DNA from 4 places in the Brevibacillus antibioticus genome. Region 2 is predicted to be linked to each of the others. Evidence: riboswitches for the same ligand, from Rfam matches in the RefSeq annotation. Region 2 holds a riboswitch; each other region holds the start of a gene.

Region 1 (4,212 bases), 2.4 Mb from region 2:
TCGAGCCACCCATCAACCTTCGTTGAAAAGTGGCTCTTTCTTAATTATGGCGATGAGTCTCGCCAATGAACGTAATCACTCTTATTTCCTGCTAAGAAGCCAGTAATCGAAGTAAATCATCCATCTTCAACCCGTTGGCCGTAATGGCTCCCGTCTGCCAATATGATCTCTCTACGGGATATACATGGCCGTTCTTAAATGCAGGAACGGTCTGCCATAACGGATCTGCCTTCATTTCCTCAAGTGCTTTCATGTTGCTCTCATCCTCCCACGTCCCGTTGGACGGAAGCAAAATAATATGGTCCGCGTCAAGCTCCGGAATGACCTCCTTCGACAAGACGATATTGCCCTTCGTCATCGCCTCGGCGAACCCTGGCGCCTTCAGCCCAAGATCCTCATACAAGATTTGTCCGACAAACGTGTTATGAATGCCAAAAATATTAATCGATTTATCTACGACGTTCATCCGCAGAACAACAAGCTTCTCATCGCCGATCGCCGCGTTCAGCTTCGCCTTCACATCGACAATACGGGCTTCGTAATCGGCAAGCACCTGCTCCGCCTTGTCGCTGAGACCAAGCAATTCGGCGATTAAGGTCAATGTTTTGCGCGAATCCGCAAGTACGTCGTCCGGCAAGCGGAACGTCGGCGCAACCTTGGAATAGAGCGCGTATTGTGCTGCATCGACCTCTCCGGCGCCAATGATCAAGTCCGGCTCGGACACAAGCATGGCTTCGATGCTGCCGGTCACGTCGAACAACGGCACTTCCAGCTTCAAATAATCCTGCTTGCCCCACATTGGGTTATAATATTGCACAATAGGCGTTACCCCAAGCGCAACCAAATAATCTTCACGATAAAGAGCTGAGATTCGCTTTGGATTTGTCGGAATCTCTACCTCTCCGAAGCCATCGGTTACGACGCGCGTTTCCGTCCGAGGCGGAGCTTCGCTTGGCGCTGCCGTTGCCTGTGCAGGCTGATCGGTAGTCACCGTGGCCACAGCTTGATCGCCTGTCCAGCCGCAACCTGTCACCGTAATCATTGCTGCCGTTATAAGCGATATCCATCCTGTTTTCATAAATCCCGATCTTGCCATGATTAAAATCACTCCAATAAGTTTTATACTTTGTAACAAAACAACCCTTCGATTTATAATGATAATCATTATCATTTTACTTGAGTAAATTTTACCCCAAATTGGATTGCATGCTCAATACACATTCTCTACGACCAGCTTTATACAAACTCGTCACTTCCTGACTAACGAAAAACAATAAAAAAAGGAGCCTCGCATAAGAGGCCCTATCCACCTGCACTGTCTATGAGGTATGCTGAATCAGCTCGGGAAGCATTCGGAGCAGCCGCCGATCATATGCGCATCCCTTTTTCTGACTCATCTTTAACGTCTCTGAACCCGAATAATAAAACAAGAGATATCCTCATTAATCCTACCAAATTTTACGGGTTTCTTTCACCGGTGAATCTCTGTTATTCTAGGTCATGCCAAACAAAACAGCCGAAACTTCCTCTCGAATGGAAGTGCGGGGGATCTTTTTTACTTGCAGATGAGAGATCTGCATGGGGTGAATCGCCAAAGTGCGTAGGGTTGTTTCCTCAATCCGAATCCGTCAACTAACCTCGTAGGCCAAAAAAAGGAGACGATGTGAATATGAAACGCCTCGGTACTATTGCAATCGCGACATTGGGATTGGGATTTGTTCTCTCCGGCTTTTCTAACACAGCTTCTGCCGCTACCACATGTCCGCAATACGGGTATCAACCATATATGCAACCTGTCCAACCGCAAATGCAAGCACCTTACGCAGCACCAGCGAATCAACAGCAGCCAGCTCAACAGCCAGTAAAACAAGCTCACCAACAAGTGGATGCTTCCTCTGTTGGGAAGCAAGTAACCGATTTGGTAAACCAAGAGCGTGCAAAAGCAGGTCTGAAGCCAGTGGAACTGGATGCTTCCCTGAACAAAGTTGCACAAGCAAAAGCGGCTGATATGTCCAACAACAACTACTTTGACCATACAAGCCCTACGTATGGCTCTCCATTTGACATGATGAAACAATTCGGAGTATCTTCTATGACCGCGGGTGAGAACATCGCCATGGGTCAACGCACCGCTGAGGAAGTCATGAACCAATGGATGAACAGTGAAGGACACCGTCAAAACATCATGAATCCTTCCTTCACCAAAATCGGTGTAGGCTTTGTGAATGGATACTGGGTACAAGAATTCATCGGATAAAGAAATTGGATATAAATGCCGAGTCCTCTAGCGGGGACCCGGCTTTCTTGTTTTTTCCCAGCCTTGTCTGGAGTGGCCTTTGAACATCTATCAATCTCCGTGAAAAGCCAACAGCTAGCTTTATACGCTTTATTCAGATTTACTTCCCATTTCTAGTTCGTTTGTCTTTTCTTCATCCACCGATTCCGCACCTTCTCGAATTTTTTCTACAACTTCTTCAGATTTGAGTTGCTTGTGTGAAGGAAGTTCTAAAGATGTAGAAGCACGTCGATCGAGCCACAAGCTTTCCTCACCTTCCCTATCAGTTGCAACGAAAATAAACCCACCTGAATAACTAAAGTACTTCATGTTTACATTTTCCCCGAGCGTATTTTTCATGTTCTTGTAAAGGTCAAACAACTCAGGGCCACTTTTTTCACCACCAGCCATGATTGGCTCTGTATCTGTTGCTAAAACTATACCTTTTACTTCATCCCCTTCCATAATGAAGGAAAGCTTTTCATCCGTTGAAGATAGTAGTCCTTGCATATTCGTATCGTTGTATTTACGTATTTTATCCGCTTCTGGTAAAACAGCTCCCTGAATTGAAAAATCCGAAAGGGTTACATTACTACTCCATTTGCTTAAGGGTTTGTTCCCTTGGTTACGTGCCTGTTCCATCTTTACATATGCGTTTAGCGCTTCCTTATCCCCTTGGTTAATGGCCCCAGCCCAAGTAGCCAATGATATTCCAGCAACAATTACCGCACCTATCAATGTCCATGTGTATTTATTCATAACTACCCCCCAAAAATTATTCATCTTTTGCATATGGTTTAGTTATAGGAATATCATACCAAAATTTGGATACCCATGAGAATTGTTCTTTGGCATCATTTCATCCACACGGCAACCTGACCTCAAAGCATGTTCGAATCAAATCACTTTGGACAGAAATCGTTCCCCGATGCTTCTCGACGATATTTTTAGCAATAAACAGGCCGAGTCCTGTTCCTCCCCCTTGATGCGTTCGCGCTTTGTCACCCGTAAAAAACATTTCAAAAATATGCGGCAGCGCCTCCTCAGGTATCTGGTCGCCGTAATTCATGATTTGTACAACCACTTCATCGCCCTCATGATAAGCGTTCAAATCGATAAATTGACCATCGCCCCCGTAGCGTATCGCGTTGGTCAGGATGTTCTCAAATACGCGTGCCAGCAGCTCCCCATCTCCCACGATCACTAATTGGGCAGCAACCGTACACCTCCCGACGAGCTCATTTTTCTCAAAGGAAGGATACAGCTCTTCATTTAACTGGACTAGCAATTCACTCAAATCAATGACCTTTTGCTCGATGTTGACCATGCCGTAATTCATTCTCGTAATTTCGAAGAGCTCATCGATCAGCTTTTCCAATCGTTGTGACTTGGTAAAAGCAATCGTCGCATAATGCCGCATTTGTTGTTGTGGCATCTGCTCGTCTCGTAAAACTAAATCTAAATAACCCAGAACAGATGTCAGTGGTGTACGCAAATCATGCGCCAGATTCAAAACAAGCTGATCCTTGCTGTTTTCGGCGAAATCTCCTCTTTCTACCGCCTTTTGCAGCATTTCGCTTGCTGTATTAATATCCTTGGCGATTTCTGCAAACTCATCATTGGATGGAATATGGACATGCCGTGTAAAGTCTCCACTCGCGAGATAATGAATGCCCGTAGAAATCTCCCGAAAGTAGCCAGCATACCGTTTGGTTAGAAGATAGAAAAACAAGATCGCAATGGGAGCAAAGACAATCAAAAAGAAATTGATATCCCCCATCTCCCTGATGAAATAACGAACCTGGGCGAGCGGATCTTCGTACTTAACCCCCACCCGATAGTAAAACTGGAGTACTTTATAGAGCAGATAGGTTACGATACCGGCCAGAAGCATGCCAAACCCAAGAAGCCCAAGCATTTTGAAACGAAAGCTATGT
Region 2 (4,212 bases):
CAAGAACAGGAAAAAAACTGAATCGCAAGGATTTGCACCGGATACAAGCGAAAAGTAGGAAATAAACGGAGCATAAACAGCGAGGAGATTGACTCATGAAGCGTTGGAACATTATGTTAACGGGTTTTGGAACAGTTGGACAGCAGGTAGCCAGACTGCTGGAGCAGCGACGGGAGCGGTACCGCGAGCTATATCAAGCGGATGTCAGACTCGTGGGAGTCGTTCGTTCGGCTTCCGGCCTCTATGATGAGAACGGAATCGATTCAGGAAAATGGGCAGAATATGCTCATACAAAACAAGTAAGGAACCCATCGTGGAACGCGCTGGAATTTATCAAGTCAGCTCAAGCGGATGTGCTCATTGAGGCTGGTCCATCTGAAAAAGAGGGAGGACCCGGTCTTACTTTTATTCGTTATGCATTGGAAAATGCTATGCATGCAATCGCGATTTCAAAAGGTGCACTTGTTGTCGATTATGCTGGCCTAGCCGCTCTAACCAAAAAACATGGCACCGTGTTGAAAGGGAGTGGAGCAACAGCAGCAGCTCTGCCGACGATCGATCTATTGCAGTATAACTTGGCAGGCTGTGAAGTGAAACGAGTCGAAGGTATTTTTACGGGAACAACGAACTTCGTGCTCACAAAAATGATGGAAGAGGGACTCACCTGTATAGAAGCAGTCGAGCTCGCTCAGAAGTTGGGGATTGCCGAACCGGATCCTTCATACGATATCGATGGTTGGGATACAGCTTCAAAGCTCACGATCTTGGCAAACGCCGCTTTTGGCGCGCAACTAAATCTAACTGATATCGCACGCGCAAGTATTCGCGAAATAACCTCGTTACAAATCGAGACGTGGAAAAAGCATGCGAAGATTCCCAAGCTGATCGGAATTATTCAAAAGGAAGCGAATGGTACGGTTTCTGTAGCAGTTGAACTGTGTGCATTGGATTTAACCCATCCATTTGCATCCGTATCAGGTACGACAAAAGCCATACGGGTAGAAACAGATGTCATGGGGGATTTATTGGTTGTTGGAGGAAAATCGGACCCTGTCGCGGCAGCAGCGGCTGCCTTAAAAGACCTTGAACATATCATTAGCAGATAGCCTAAGTTGCATGTGCTTCCAATGTTCCTTAGGAATGAGTTGTTTACAACGGCGAGCATACTAGGGATGCACCACCAAAAACGGCGAGGGGGGCCATACGGATGAACCAATCGTCTGATGTTAATGCCGAGCTGCAGCAAGTATCTGCTTATCCAACCAAGCAAAAAATGCATCAAAAGAACGTCGCTTTGGTAAATGAGCAGGATAGCTGCTGTTGTACCCCCAAAAACCAGGCATCCGAAACACAGCAGGAATAATGCCTACACGAAAAAGCCGGGTCTCGATGAAGAGACACCGGCTTTTCGTTTCGTGCAAAGCGTTTTATCCGATAAATTCTTGTACCCAGTAACCATTTGTGAAGCCTACACCAATTTTTGTGAACGCAGGATTCATAATGTTTTGGCGGTGGCCTTCACTGTTCATCCATTGTTGCATGACTTCTTGTGGACTTTGTTGACCCATGGCGATATTTTCACCTGCAGTCGAGTACTGAATGCCATACTGCTTCATCATGTCAAATGGGGAACCGTAGGTTGGGCTGTTGTGGTCAAAGTAGTTGTTAGCAGACATATCTTGTGCTTTTGCCAACGCTACTTTGGACAATGCTGCATCCATTTGAACAGGATTGAGACCTGCTTTGGCACGTTCTTGGTTCACCAAATCCGCGACTTGTTTCGCAAAATCACCCGTTTTTCCTTGTTCCACTTGATTTGCTGGAGCGGCAGGTTGAGTAACGTTTTTGCTAGGTTGCGCTGGTGCAGCTTGAACTGGTGCTGGTTGTAATGGTGTTTGTTGCACTGGAGCTTGTTGTACGGGTGCAGGTTGGTAAGATCCTGGTTGAATCGGGCATGGTTGTACAGGTGTAGCTTGTCCTTGCTTAACAGGTTGCATCGGCTGTACTGCTTGTTGCTGGCCAGGAACAAAGCCTTGTTTTTGGAAAAAGTTCATGAACTGTTGTGCATTTGGTGCTTTTTGGAATTGTCCCATATTTTGACCCACATTGAATTGGAATTGTCCGTTCTTCAATGGGCAGTTAGAAGCTGCGGAAGCAGAAGAAGCAAACCCTGTCAAAGCCAAGCCCAGACCAAGAGTCATCGCGATTGTAACAGAACCAAAACGTTTCATAAAACAAATCTCTCCTTTTTTTTGCCTACGAGGTTAGTTGTCGGATTCGGGTTGAGGAAACAACCCTACGCCAATTCGGCGATTCACCCCATGTGGAATATCTCATCCACAAAAAAGTCCCCCGCACTTCCTTTTCAAAGAGGAAGTCTCGGCTTATTTCGTTTGGCATGAACAACAATATCAGACAATCCCAATCGAAATAAAGGAGTAATATATGGCAAATAGCTAGAATCGTTGATAAATTAGGCTCATTTCGGTTCGTTTGATTGTTCCTTCCATGCAGTTAAGCCGCCTTCCAATGCATTTGCATGAAAACCATGCTCACGAAGCAGAGCCGCAGCTTTTTGAGCTTTGTTACCTGTTGTACATACGGTAACGATCTGCACATTTTGCGCGAGTTTTTCGGTTTCTTCATCGAGCGGCTTGTCCTGTTCTTTCATTAGAAGATAGGGAACGTTTCGTGTCGATGCATTTTCGTGAACGAGACTACCGGTGATAAATTTCTCGACGTCGCGTACGTCCAATAAAAGTACAGGCACCTTCTTTTTAAGCAGTTCAGATAATTGAATCGTTGTCAACGTATGATTTTGCAATGTAATCCCTCCTACTACTATTGTAACAGAGTACTGCTTCGCCAAGTATAAGGCTGAACGGTTGCTTTTATTGGACAACCATGGTAGAATGAGGTTGCTACTTGAAAAATTGATACCTAATCATTCATCGAGGTGTTTGTATGCTGATGGATAACATTTTTGAATCCCCGATTCACACTGGCGCGGTCATCGGAGCCGCAAGGATGGAAGAGAGGAAGGGCTTTCATTGTTTTAGGTTTTCAAAAGGTTTAGTTTTTATTTTGCAGTTCCGTCCTATGACATTCGCATATTTGCTGAGTAAGTAAAATTCACATATCATGAAGGCGTATCATCGCACATGATCTGGTATTTCTTCATGATATGTGAGCTTTATTTGCTTCGGTAAATATGACTAGCATATTCAAATTGAATTTTTGGAGGTTTTTTTAAATGCAAACGAACGGAACAGTAAAATGGTTTAACGCAGAAAAAGGTTTCGGTTTCATTCAAGTAGAAGGCGGAGACGATGTATTCGTTCACTTCAGCGCAATCCAAGGTGACGGTTTCAAAACTTTGGACGAAGGTCAAAAAGTTCAATTCAACATCGTTCAAGGCAACCGTGGCCCACAAGCTGAGAACGTAGTAAAACTGTAAGTCTCCTTTTAAAAAGTGAAACTGTCCTTTCGAGGGCAGTTTCTTTTTGTTGTAGGACATAGAAGTAAAAAGGCGTTGGGGTCGTCCCCAGCGCCTTTTCCTGGATGCGAACGGATAAAAAAAGGAACTATGGCGACCCACCATAATTCCTCATTTTCTTCCTTCAAGATAGTTAAATACAAGTTTCGATTTCGACAGTTTGGAATTGACTGTCAAGAACGGTAAGACCAACAACTTGACCGCCGCCGATAGAAGTACGGCCATAAGTGGTGAGAAGGACATTTCTGTTGTTTTCTGCTACGGTAAGGCGCACTTCATAGTGGAAAGAAGCGGGGACCAGTGCATTGAAAGCAGTGCGAGTATTCGCAGGGATAAATTGCGTGATGTCAAGCAAGGTGCTAACTGGATTTGTTTGCGTAACTGCGTTACCCCAGTTCAATACTTGCACACGTACTTCAACCTCTTCTGTGTTCAGATTGACCAGGTCGAGGTGAGCGGTGAGAGCAACAGCGAGGTTGTTTTGCAAAATACCAGTCGTTCTCACAGTATTTCTTCTTGGGCGTTTGTGACCTTTTCTTTCAGTATGACCTTGATCGTCGTCGTGTTCGATTTCAGACATCCATGTTCACTCCATTCTTGTGTAATCTAGTGGGACAATAATACGATATTGTTTCTTGACTTGATTTGTAACGGCGAACGTAAGGGGACGAGTAACTATTTTTGATAGAGGACGGTGGAGGGTTTGGGAGACATGC
Region 3 (4,212 bases), 2.7 Mb from region 2:
ACTTGCGAAACAGCACGATATACGTCCGCCCCCAAGCCTTTCGCCCCGATCATAGCCGCTATGACCACCATCGACAGGGCGAGCATGATGCACTGATTGACGCCCGCCAAGATCGTCGATTTCGCATAAGGCAGTTGTACTTTCACGAGCTTTTGCCACCCAGTTGCGCCAAAGGCGTCCGCCGCTTCCTCCATTTCCGCTGGGACCTGGCGTATGCCTAAGTTCGTAAGACGCACGATTGGCGGCAAAGCAAAAATAACGGAGGCAATGACTCCCGGCACCTCGCCCAAGCCGAAGAAAAAGATCGCGGGAATCAAATAAACGAACGCTGGCATCGTCTGCATCAAATCCAGTACTGGCGTGACGAGATTACGAAACGTATCGTGTCTCGCGCAAAGAATGCCCACCGGAATCCCGATAGCGATCGAAATAATCGCGGAAGTGAGGACGAGTCCCAATGTCTCCATCGTTTCATCCCAGTACCCCAAATTGTGAATGAGAGAAAGTCCGATAACCGTAAAGACCATGGACGCTCTCCCTGCAAAAACCCACGTAGCGGCCCCCAGCAGCAAGATGAGAATCAGCGAAGGTATCTCTGCCAAAACCGTGGAACAGTAAGTCACCATCGTGGAAATGACGATCGACACCGGATCAAACAATACCCCTTTGTAATGGCCCAGTACCTCCACGAACCCTTCCATCCATTCGCCAATCGGCAGCTTAGGCAAGGCGTCCATCACTCATCACCTCTGTTCTCTGATGCTCTTGGACATTTACTTTTCCTACCAGCCCACCTAGCACCGCTCCTTTTACGACGACACCCAACAAACGCTGCTGCTCGCCCACTACCGCAATCGGGACGTGCAGGTCTGCCATCATCGGGAACAAACTGTGCAGACGTGCGTCAGGTGAAACGGTAGGGAGGTCGGTTTTCATGATCGTCTCCAGCGAATCTCCCGTACTGATCGCGAGTGATACGTCATACGCCGTAATCAAGCCAAGCAGTGTGCGCTTTTTGTCCACGACGTACAAGCTGGACACGCCGTTATCCATCATGAGTTGTAGCGCCACTCGCGCCCCTTTGTCAGGTGTGATTGCTTCTGCCCGTTTCATCACATTTTCAGCAACGAGCACCCTGGACAGGTCGGCATCCTCCACGAATTTCCGCACGAATTCATCCGCTGGGTCTGCCATGATTTCTTCTGGGCGGCCGATTTGAATGATCTGCCCGTCTTTCATAAAGGCAATCCGGTCGCCCAGCCGCAACGCTTCGTGCAAGTCATGTGTAATAAACAGGATCGTCTTTTTCATCGTCATCTGAAGCTCCAGCAGCTCATCCTGCATATCTTTTCGAATGAGCGGGTCCAGTGCACTGAACGCTTCGTCCATCAAGAGAATATCTGGATTATTAGCCAACGCCCGCGCCAATCCGACTCGCTGGCGCATGCCTCCGCTCAATTGATCCGGGTACGCATTTTCCCACTCGGTTAGTCCAACGAGCGCGAGCGCTTCCCGTGCTTTTTCTTGCCGGAGCCCTGGTGGTACTTGTTGAATCTCCAAACCAAACTCCACGTTTTCCCGAACCGTCCGCTGCGGAAACAGGGCGAAATTTTGGAATACCATCCCGAGCTTCTTCCTCCGCACCTCGCGCAAAGCCGATGCCTTCATGTCCACAATTTCTTCCCCATCGATCTCGATGCTTCCGCTCGTTGGGTCAATCAATCGATTGCACAGTCTGATTAAGGTTGATTTGCCGCTGCCGGACAGGCCCATGATGACGAAGATTTCACCTTCCTCGACTTCAAAGCTGACCTGATTGACCCCGATAGACTGGCCCGTTTGCTTGTAAATTTGTTCTTTCGTACGTCCTTCCGCCAGCAGCTTCAAGGCCAGCTCAGGCTGCTTACCGAACACTTTTGTCAGTTGATGGACTTTCATTTTGGGCATGGTATCCCTCATCCTTCGTTTTTTCGTAAATGCAAAAAGCCTGCGAAGTTTCCACACGCAAGCAAAGTCAAGCATGCACGCTTGATTTTTACTTGCGTTGAAAATCCGCAGGCTTACGTAATACCTGGCGCCCATTTTCAGGACTCCCTGTACTCTGTCTTCCTGATTTCGATTGTCAGCGGTTTATGTCGTACCGTTTTCCTCCCAGCGATCCACACCATTTCATTCACGACTGTATCGCGTAAGCTACTCGTCGGTATTTCCATAAAAAATAGGCCGATCCATCCTTTTTCTCCAGAACAAAGGTCCCAAAGAAAAAGCCTGCATCGACCTATCACACGCCCGCCAAGGAATCCCCTGGTTGCGCATTATATGCCTAGACTTTATCCATCCATGACCTTCCCTGCTTTGACCGACGAGGTTAGCTGACGGGTAGGATGGCAGAGAAGACTTTTCCTCATCCCTCCTGATCACTCAGGATTAACCCCAAAAGATTGGTTCCCCCGCTTCCGAGAATCTCGGAACTAGGCCGTATTGTGTTTTGTTGCTTATTTGATCGTGATTGTGACTTTGATTATACGCTCGCTTCCAGTTATTGTGAACGTTCATTTTCGTTGAATCAAACTGAATAGCGCCTTTCTTAATGAGTCGCATTGATTTAGATGGTTCATGCTCATCCAATTGAAGAATCCCTTAGCTATCTTTCCCTTTCTATACACAAACCTCTACGCATACACGCTCCTCATAGGAAAAGCGCTGACTGATGTCCGTGACAACCTCCCAGTCATCCTCCCCGACCCGGATGGAATAAAGCAGTTCTCTCCCCTGAAATTGCACATGAGATACCTTTCCGATAACGCCTTCCATTCCTTGCTGCCACGCTGCGAGCTTCAACTGATCGGGACGAACCGGCAATATTTGCTGAGCGTGAAAGGAAGAAAAGTCGCGGGAAACAGCAATTGGTACCGCTGGCTCTCCTTGTCTCTCCAACAGAAAGGTATTGGGGCAAGACCAGTTTCCTTTTAAGAAGTTAGCCCGTCCCACAAACTTGGCGACAAAAGGCGATTGGGGCGAATAGTATATATCCTGCGGGCTACCTGCTTGTTCCACCCTGCCGCCTTTCATTACGACGATCTGATCCGCCATAGCCAGTGCCTCTGACTGATCGTGTGTGACGTAGACGATGGAAGTCCCCAGCTCGCGGTGAATAAATTGGATTTCCTTGCGCATTTGCATACGCAGCTCTGCATCGAGACTGCTCAATGGCTCGTCCATCAGAAGCAGCGTAGGGTTAAACACGATGGCCCGCGCCAGAGCAACGCGCTGCTTTTGTCCACCAGAGAGCTGATTGGGAAATCTCTCTTCCATTCCTCCAAGACCGACCATCTCCAGCATTTGGGCCACCCGTACCTTTGGATTATCTTTGTAAGCGGCAGGCACGTGCTTTTGATGTTGCAACGGAAACACGACATTCTCATAGACAGTCAAATGCGGCCAAAGTGCGAATGACTGAAACACCATACCAATCCGCCGCTCCTCTGGCGGCTTTCTTCTTGCCTGGTCCGCTACGCACTCTTGATTGATCCAGATTTCTCCGCTGGTAGGCGATTCAAAACCCGCCAATAGCCTAAGCAGTGTCGTTTTTCCGCAACCGCTCGGCCCGAGCAAAGCAACGAATTCCCCTTGTCCAATTTGTAGATCCAGATGGTGGAGCGCCGTCACATCTCCGAATTTTTTGGAAACGCCCTTCACTCTTGCACTGTTCATCCCTGTATCCTCCGTTGCCAATATCGTTTCCATAAACCGCCCATTGTCAAAGCCAGCAGGATGGCCACTACGATCAACGAAGAAAGGGCCGTGCTATGAGTCGTTGATCCCGCCTGCTCAAAGCTAAAAATAACGACACCGATTGTTTCCGAACCGGATGACCACAGAAGCGATGATATTGTCAATTCAGTAAAAGCTGTCAGGAACACCAGAAACAAGCCTGTTGCCATTCCCGGTGCATAGAGCGGAAGCAATATCCGGGACCACCTCGTCCAAAATCGACCACCGTTGATCCGTGCTGCTTCTTCTACTTCCTTGCCCACCTGCATAATGGAGACCGTACTGCTTTTTACTTGCAAGATCAAAAAGCGAGTCACATACGCAATCAAAATGAGCCAAACCGTTCCATATATTCCTGGCTGCCAGCTAGGAATCGGCTCGATCCACGTTAAAATCATCGCCAGACCAAGCACCATACCGGGCAAAGCATACGGCAAA
Region 4 (4,212 bases), 2.0 Mb from region 2:
GGAGCTTTGGGTGGTGAAGTCCTGCAACTCATCCAGCAGCTTTTCTAAGTCCGTCGTTTTTAGCTCGATTTTGCCCATCTGTTTCTGTATTTTGGTCATATCCGCCACACGACCAGAGCCGATATATGACGCATACCCTTTGATCGTGGTAAGAGGTGTGCGGAAGTCGTGGGCGATTGAAGCAATCATTTCGGCCTGTCTTTCTTCCGCTAAACGAAGCTCATCAACCATATCCCCGAAATATCGAAAGAGTTGCCCAAACTCATCATGCGAGCGATACGTAAAAGTGACCAGCCGCTTCCCTTCCTGGATTTCTTGGGTGACGCGCGATAATTCGTTCACGGGTCGTAGTATCCAGCGAACGAACAAAGCGAGCAGAATCAATCCCACCAGACTAATGCTTCCGTAAATAAACAAAAGCATCATGGAAACCCCTGTTGTCGCCATCATGTCGTAATCATCTGTGTAGAAATAAACAACGATCTCCCCTACACGCGGTGGCTCCTGCTGAAAATGGTACTCAGCGACCACTTTGAGGTCACTTTGCTTGGCAGATTCGCCACGGCTTGATGAGGAGGGAGAAGGCATTTTCAAATTATAGGCGCGTGATGTTTTGCTGTAGATGGTGTTACCATTAGCATCCTTCACGACCATTCGGTACATCACGTCGTCTGGCAACTGCTTATCAAGCTCCAAGCGTTCGACTGGGTCCTTGAAATTACTGACGAGAAGCAGTTGATTGAGCATGACCTTCTCTGCGGCTTCCTTCTCAGCCTGGTACTGATTATGCCGATCATTTTTGAGTTGAGCGACAATAATGTCTTGAAAAACAAATTTAAACAACAAAATATTGAGTGTGAGCAAGGCAATGAAGGAGAGTAAAATTTTATTGCGTAAGCTCATTTAAAGCTTCTCCCCGATAAATACGTAGCCTGTCCCCCATTGTGTTTTGATGAACTGCCGTTCTGTTTCCAGCTTTTCACGGAGGTTTTTGATATGGACGGTCACTGTATTGAGCGAGCCATAACCATATCCCCAGACACGGTCATAAATTTGCTCTCTAGTAAAAACGATGCCCGCGTTTTCTGCGAGGAATGTGAGCAGTTGAAATTCTTTTGTAGAGAGCTCAATCTTTTGATTACATACATAAACGGAATACGTTTCTTTATGAATTTCCAGGTCCTTGAATTTCAAAACTGTAATTGGAGAAGAGGCTGTTTCCTTCTCAGGCTGCTCTTCGGTATGTTTGCGAATGCGCTCATAGCGACGAAGGTGGGCACGAATGCGAGCGAGCAGCTCTTCTGTATCAAAAGGCTTCGTGATGTAATCGTCTGCGCCGATTTCGAAGCCGACTACCTTATCTACCGCTTTTCCTTTTGCACTGAGAAACAGTATAGGCAAATCCCACTCACGGCGAATTTGAGAGCAGAGCTCGTAGCCACTCATGTTGGGCATCATAATATCCAAAAGGATCAGGTTGGGTCGCTCTCCTTGGCTGAGCAGGGAGAGTGCATCTTCTCCGCTCTCTGCGGAGGAAACGGTGAAGCCTTCGTTCTCCAAAATGTCTTCTAGCAGTTCAATAATTTCCAGATTGTCATCGACAATTAAAATGTGATCTTTCACCGGAACAACCCCCAGTTACTTCTATTAATAAGGAATACCATTCAAAGAATGGGTCTTGTCTATCATAACATGCTTTGACCTGGTCAGGGGAAGAAACCCCGTAAGTTATTAAGTTGTTCGAATATGTGAGGGTACCTCTTTAGACCAGGTACTAAATTTCGTCAGAAAAAGCCAGAGACGTTTTGTCCCTGGCTTTTATTATTTTGCCGAACGACTATTTTTGAGCTGGTTTTTCCGGCAACGATGCAGCTTGCACCGCTTTTTCCTTTTTCGGAATTTCTGCTTTCGCTAGAACAGGAACGCTCAGACGCTTGGCGCCTACATAACGCTTGCTCCAGTAGTATGGATCGTTCAACTTGGTGTTGACGACTCCACGACCAGATTCCGAGTGCACGAATGTGCCGTCTCCAATGTAGATACCCACGTGAGAAATGCTGTGACCGTTCGTATTGAAGAATACGAGATCGCCTGGCTGCAATTCTTTTCTGTCAACCTCTGTACCTAATTCGTACTGGGAAGCAGAATTGTGAGGTAGATCTACACCTAACGCATCAAATACGTAGCGCGTGAAACCGGAGCAGTCAAAGCCCTTTTTGGACGAGCCGGAAGATTTGTAAGGGGTACCGTACAAGTCGCTGACTACTTCACCCAGAGAATTCTCCTCAGCAGCCTGTGCAGCGCCTGCCCCCATAGCAAGCAATCCAGCCATAAATAAAGATAAAACCACCTTGCGCAAAAGAAACTGCTCCCTTCGTGAGCCTACGAGGTTAGCTGAAGGGTTCGGTCGAAAGGACGCCCTAGGCTGCTAGGAGTAGCAACCATTCACCCCAAAAACGTGGTTCCCCCGTTTCCGCCAAGCGGAATTCGGCTATTTTTCGATGTTTTTTTACACGCACTCTTACGAAGATTCTACGCCAGTCCTTTTTTTCCTTCTTTTTATCTGTTCGTTCACATATTCGTCACAAAGATACCGTCAAATGCTGTAACGTTTTCGTTCGATAGTGCAAGCCGCCTTTCGACGCGGCCTTGTTCTGGCTTGGGGGACAGCTTGTCCGATTAGGGCAGGAAATTCTCTCCGTCCGAGGACGGAGGGAAAAACCAACCGCACGCCCGTTATGGGAAGCCTATACCGGGGGCTACAATAAGGGCATAACGTTCCACAAGCACCACATGCAAAACGAATGGAGGTAAGCGAGTAATGAGCGAACGGTCTGGCAAAGTTCTACTCGGGCTGGTTCTGCTGCTAGTCGGTGGGGTGGTTCTTCTAGATCTGGTGGGTATCGATATCGGAGATTTGATCGGGTTCATCATTCCCGGCGTGATCATGTTATACGGTGCCAAAAAGATCATGGGACAAACCGGTTCACGTTTTTGGGGAATCCTAGTCTTCCTATTCGGGTTCCTGATGTTGATTGGCAAGCTTGACCTACTGTTTCACGCGCTTCTGGCCATTGGGGTGATTTATCTGGGATATCGCTTACTGCGTCCCAGCCAAGAACCAAAACAAGCGCCACCTGCTTGGGAGCGTGAATGGGCCCAAAAAGTATTAAAGGAAGATACGCTGGACACTTGGGAGAGAAACGTAACAAAACGGTCATAACCGTTTTAGCAGCCGCAATAACACTATGTCGCAAGAGTCTTTTGGATGAACAATATGATGTGATATGATGAGGAGGAAAAAATAATGAGTATCTTTAAACGTTTGCGTGACCTGACAGTAGCTTCGGTAAATGATGCATTGGATTCGATGGAAGATCCGGTAGTGATGCTGAATCAATATATGCGTGACATGGAAGTAGAAATCGGACAAGTTGAAGTAGCGGTTGCCCGTCAAGTTGCACTGGAAAAGAAATTCCGTCAGCAATTGGACGAAGCCAATGCTCTGATCGAAAAACGCGATCGTCAAGTCAAGCTCGCCTTGTCTGAGGGAGAAGACGAGTTGGCTCGTCGAGCACTCGCTGACAAGAAGCAATACGAAGGCCGTGCAGCGGAATATGAAACTCTCTACCTGTCAGCATCCGAGGCAGCTGCGCAAATGCGCGAGAAGCTGGCTGAGCTGAAGGAAGAGTTCTATAAAATGCGTGCGAAAAAGTTCACACTGATGGCACGTGCACAAGTAGCTCGTACACAAAAGCAAGTTAATCAGGCAGTTGTCGGTATCGGCAATCAGTCCGCAGGCCGTGGCTTCGCCCGCATGGAGGAAAAAGTCATGCGCATGGAAGCAGAAGCGCAAATGAGTGGACAATGGCGTCAAACGAACCGCGCTTGGGAGAACGCTTTGTCTGAACTGGAAAAGGATGATCTCGATGCAGAACTTGCCAGCATCAAAGCATCCATTAATGAAGTGAAATCACCGATAGCCAAACCAGTACAATCCTAATTCAACAGGAACTGGGGGATAAGGTGTAGAATAGATTGTGTCAATTCGGCAGCCTGTGTACATCAGGCTGCTTTTCCCCTAGGAGGTACGATTCTTGCAAGACTTCTTGGTCTTTTTGCGGCGGTTTATCGCTGAGCCTGGACGCGTCGGTAGTATAATCCCCAGCTCTCGTTTTTTGTGTGGGCAAATGTTGAAAAGCGTCGATTGGG

Evidence for each region. A riboswitch is a leader RNA that binds a small molecule or an ion and turns the genes downstream of it on or off. The one in region 2 is predicted to bind cyclic di-AMP.
Region 1: linked by a shared signal. The riboswitch ahead of E8L90_RS20000 (CAP domain-containing protein) and the one ahead of E8L90_RS08035 (CAP domain-containing protein) in region 2 are both predicted to bind cyclic di-AMP.
Region 3: linked by a shared signal. The riboswitch ahead of E8L90_RS21220 (quaternary amine ABC transporter ATP-binding protein) and the one ahead of E8L90_RS08035 (CAP domain-containing protein) in region 2 are both predicted to bind cyclic di-AMP.
Region 4: linked by a shared signal. The riboswitch ahead of E8L90_RS17935 (C40 family peptidase) and the one ahead of E8L90_RS08035 (CAP domain-containing protein) in region 2 are both predicted to bind cyclic di-AMP.

Annotation. Positions count from the first base shown of each region.
Region 1 covers NZ_SZNK01000001.1:4,200,311-4,204,522, forward strand. The annotation lists gene E8L90_RS19995 (ABC transporter substrate-binding protein) at 92-1,096, opposite strand; cyclic di-AMP (ydaO/yuaA leader) riboswitch at 1,505-1,662, shown strand; gene E8L90_RS20000 (CAP domain-containing protein) at 1,670-2,257, shown strand; gene E8L90_RS20005 (hypothetical protein) at 2,387-3,034, opposite strand; gene E8L90_RS20010 (sensor histidine kinase) at 3,135-4,212, opposite strand, start outside.
Region 2 covers NZ_SZNK01000001.1:1,758,873-1,763,084, forward strand. The annotation lists gene def (peptide deformylase) at 1-65, shown strand, start outside; gene E8L90_RS08030 (homoserine dehydrogenase) at 96-1,106, shown strand; gene E8L90_RS30240 (hypothetical protein) at 1,208-1,363, shown strand; gene E8L90_RS08035 (CAP domain-containing protein) at 1,428-2,231, opposite strand; cyclic di-AMP (ydaO/yuaA leader) riboswitch at 2,239-2,395, opposite strand; gene E8L90_RS08040 (rhodanese-like domain-containing protein) at 2,480-2,824, opposite strand; gene E8L90_RS08045 (cold-shock protein) at 3,254-3,457, shown strand; gene E8L90_RS08050 (hypothetical protein) at 3,630-4,076, opposite strand; gene E8L90_RS08055 (2-phosphosulfolactate phosphatase) at 4,209-4,212, shown strand, end outside.
Region 3 covers NZ_SZNK01000001.1:4,422,649-4,426,860, forward strand. The annotation lists gene E8L90_RS21215 (ABC transporter permease) at 1-737, opposite strand, end outside; gene E8L90_RS21220 (quaternary amine ABC transporter ATP-binding protein) at 721-1,947, opposite strand; cyclic di-AMP (ydaO/yuaA leader) riboswitch at 2,342-2,488, opposite strand; gene E8L90_RS21230 (ABC transporter ATP-binding protein) at 2,659-3,714, opposite strand; gene E8L90_RS21235 (ABC transporter permease) at 3,711-4,212, opposite strand, start outside.
Region 4 covers NZ_SZNK01000001.1:3,789,644-3,793,855, reverse strand. The annotation lists gene E8L90_RS17945 (sensor histidine kinase) at 1-903, opposite strand, end outside; gene E8L90_RS17940 (response regulator transcription factor) at 904-1,623, opposite strand; gene E8L90_RS17935 (C40 family peptidase) at 1,838-2,359, opposite strand; cyclic di-AMP (ydaO/yuaA leader) riboswitch at 2,364-2,503, opposite strand; gene E8L90_RS17930 (LiaF transmembrane domain-containing protein) at 2,822-3,223, shown strand; gene E8L90_RS17925 (PspA/IM30 family protein) at 3,308-4,003, shown strand; gene E8L90_RS17920 (class I SAM-dependent methyltransferase) at 4,098-4,212, shown strand, end outside.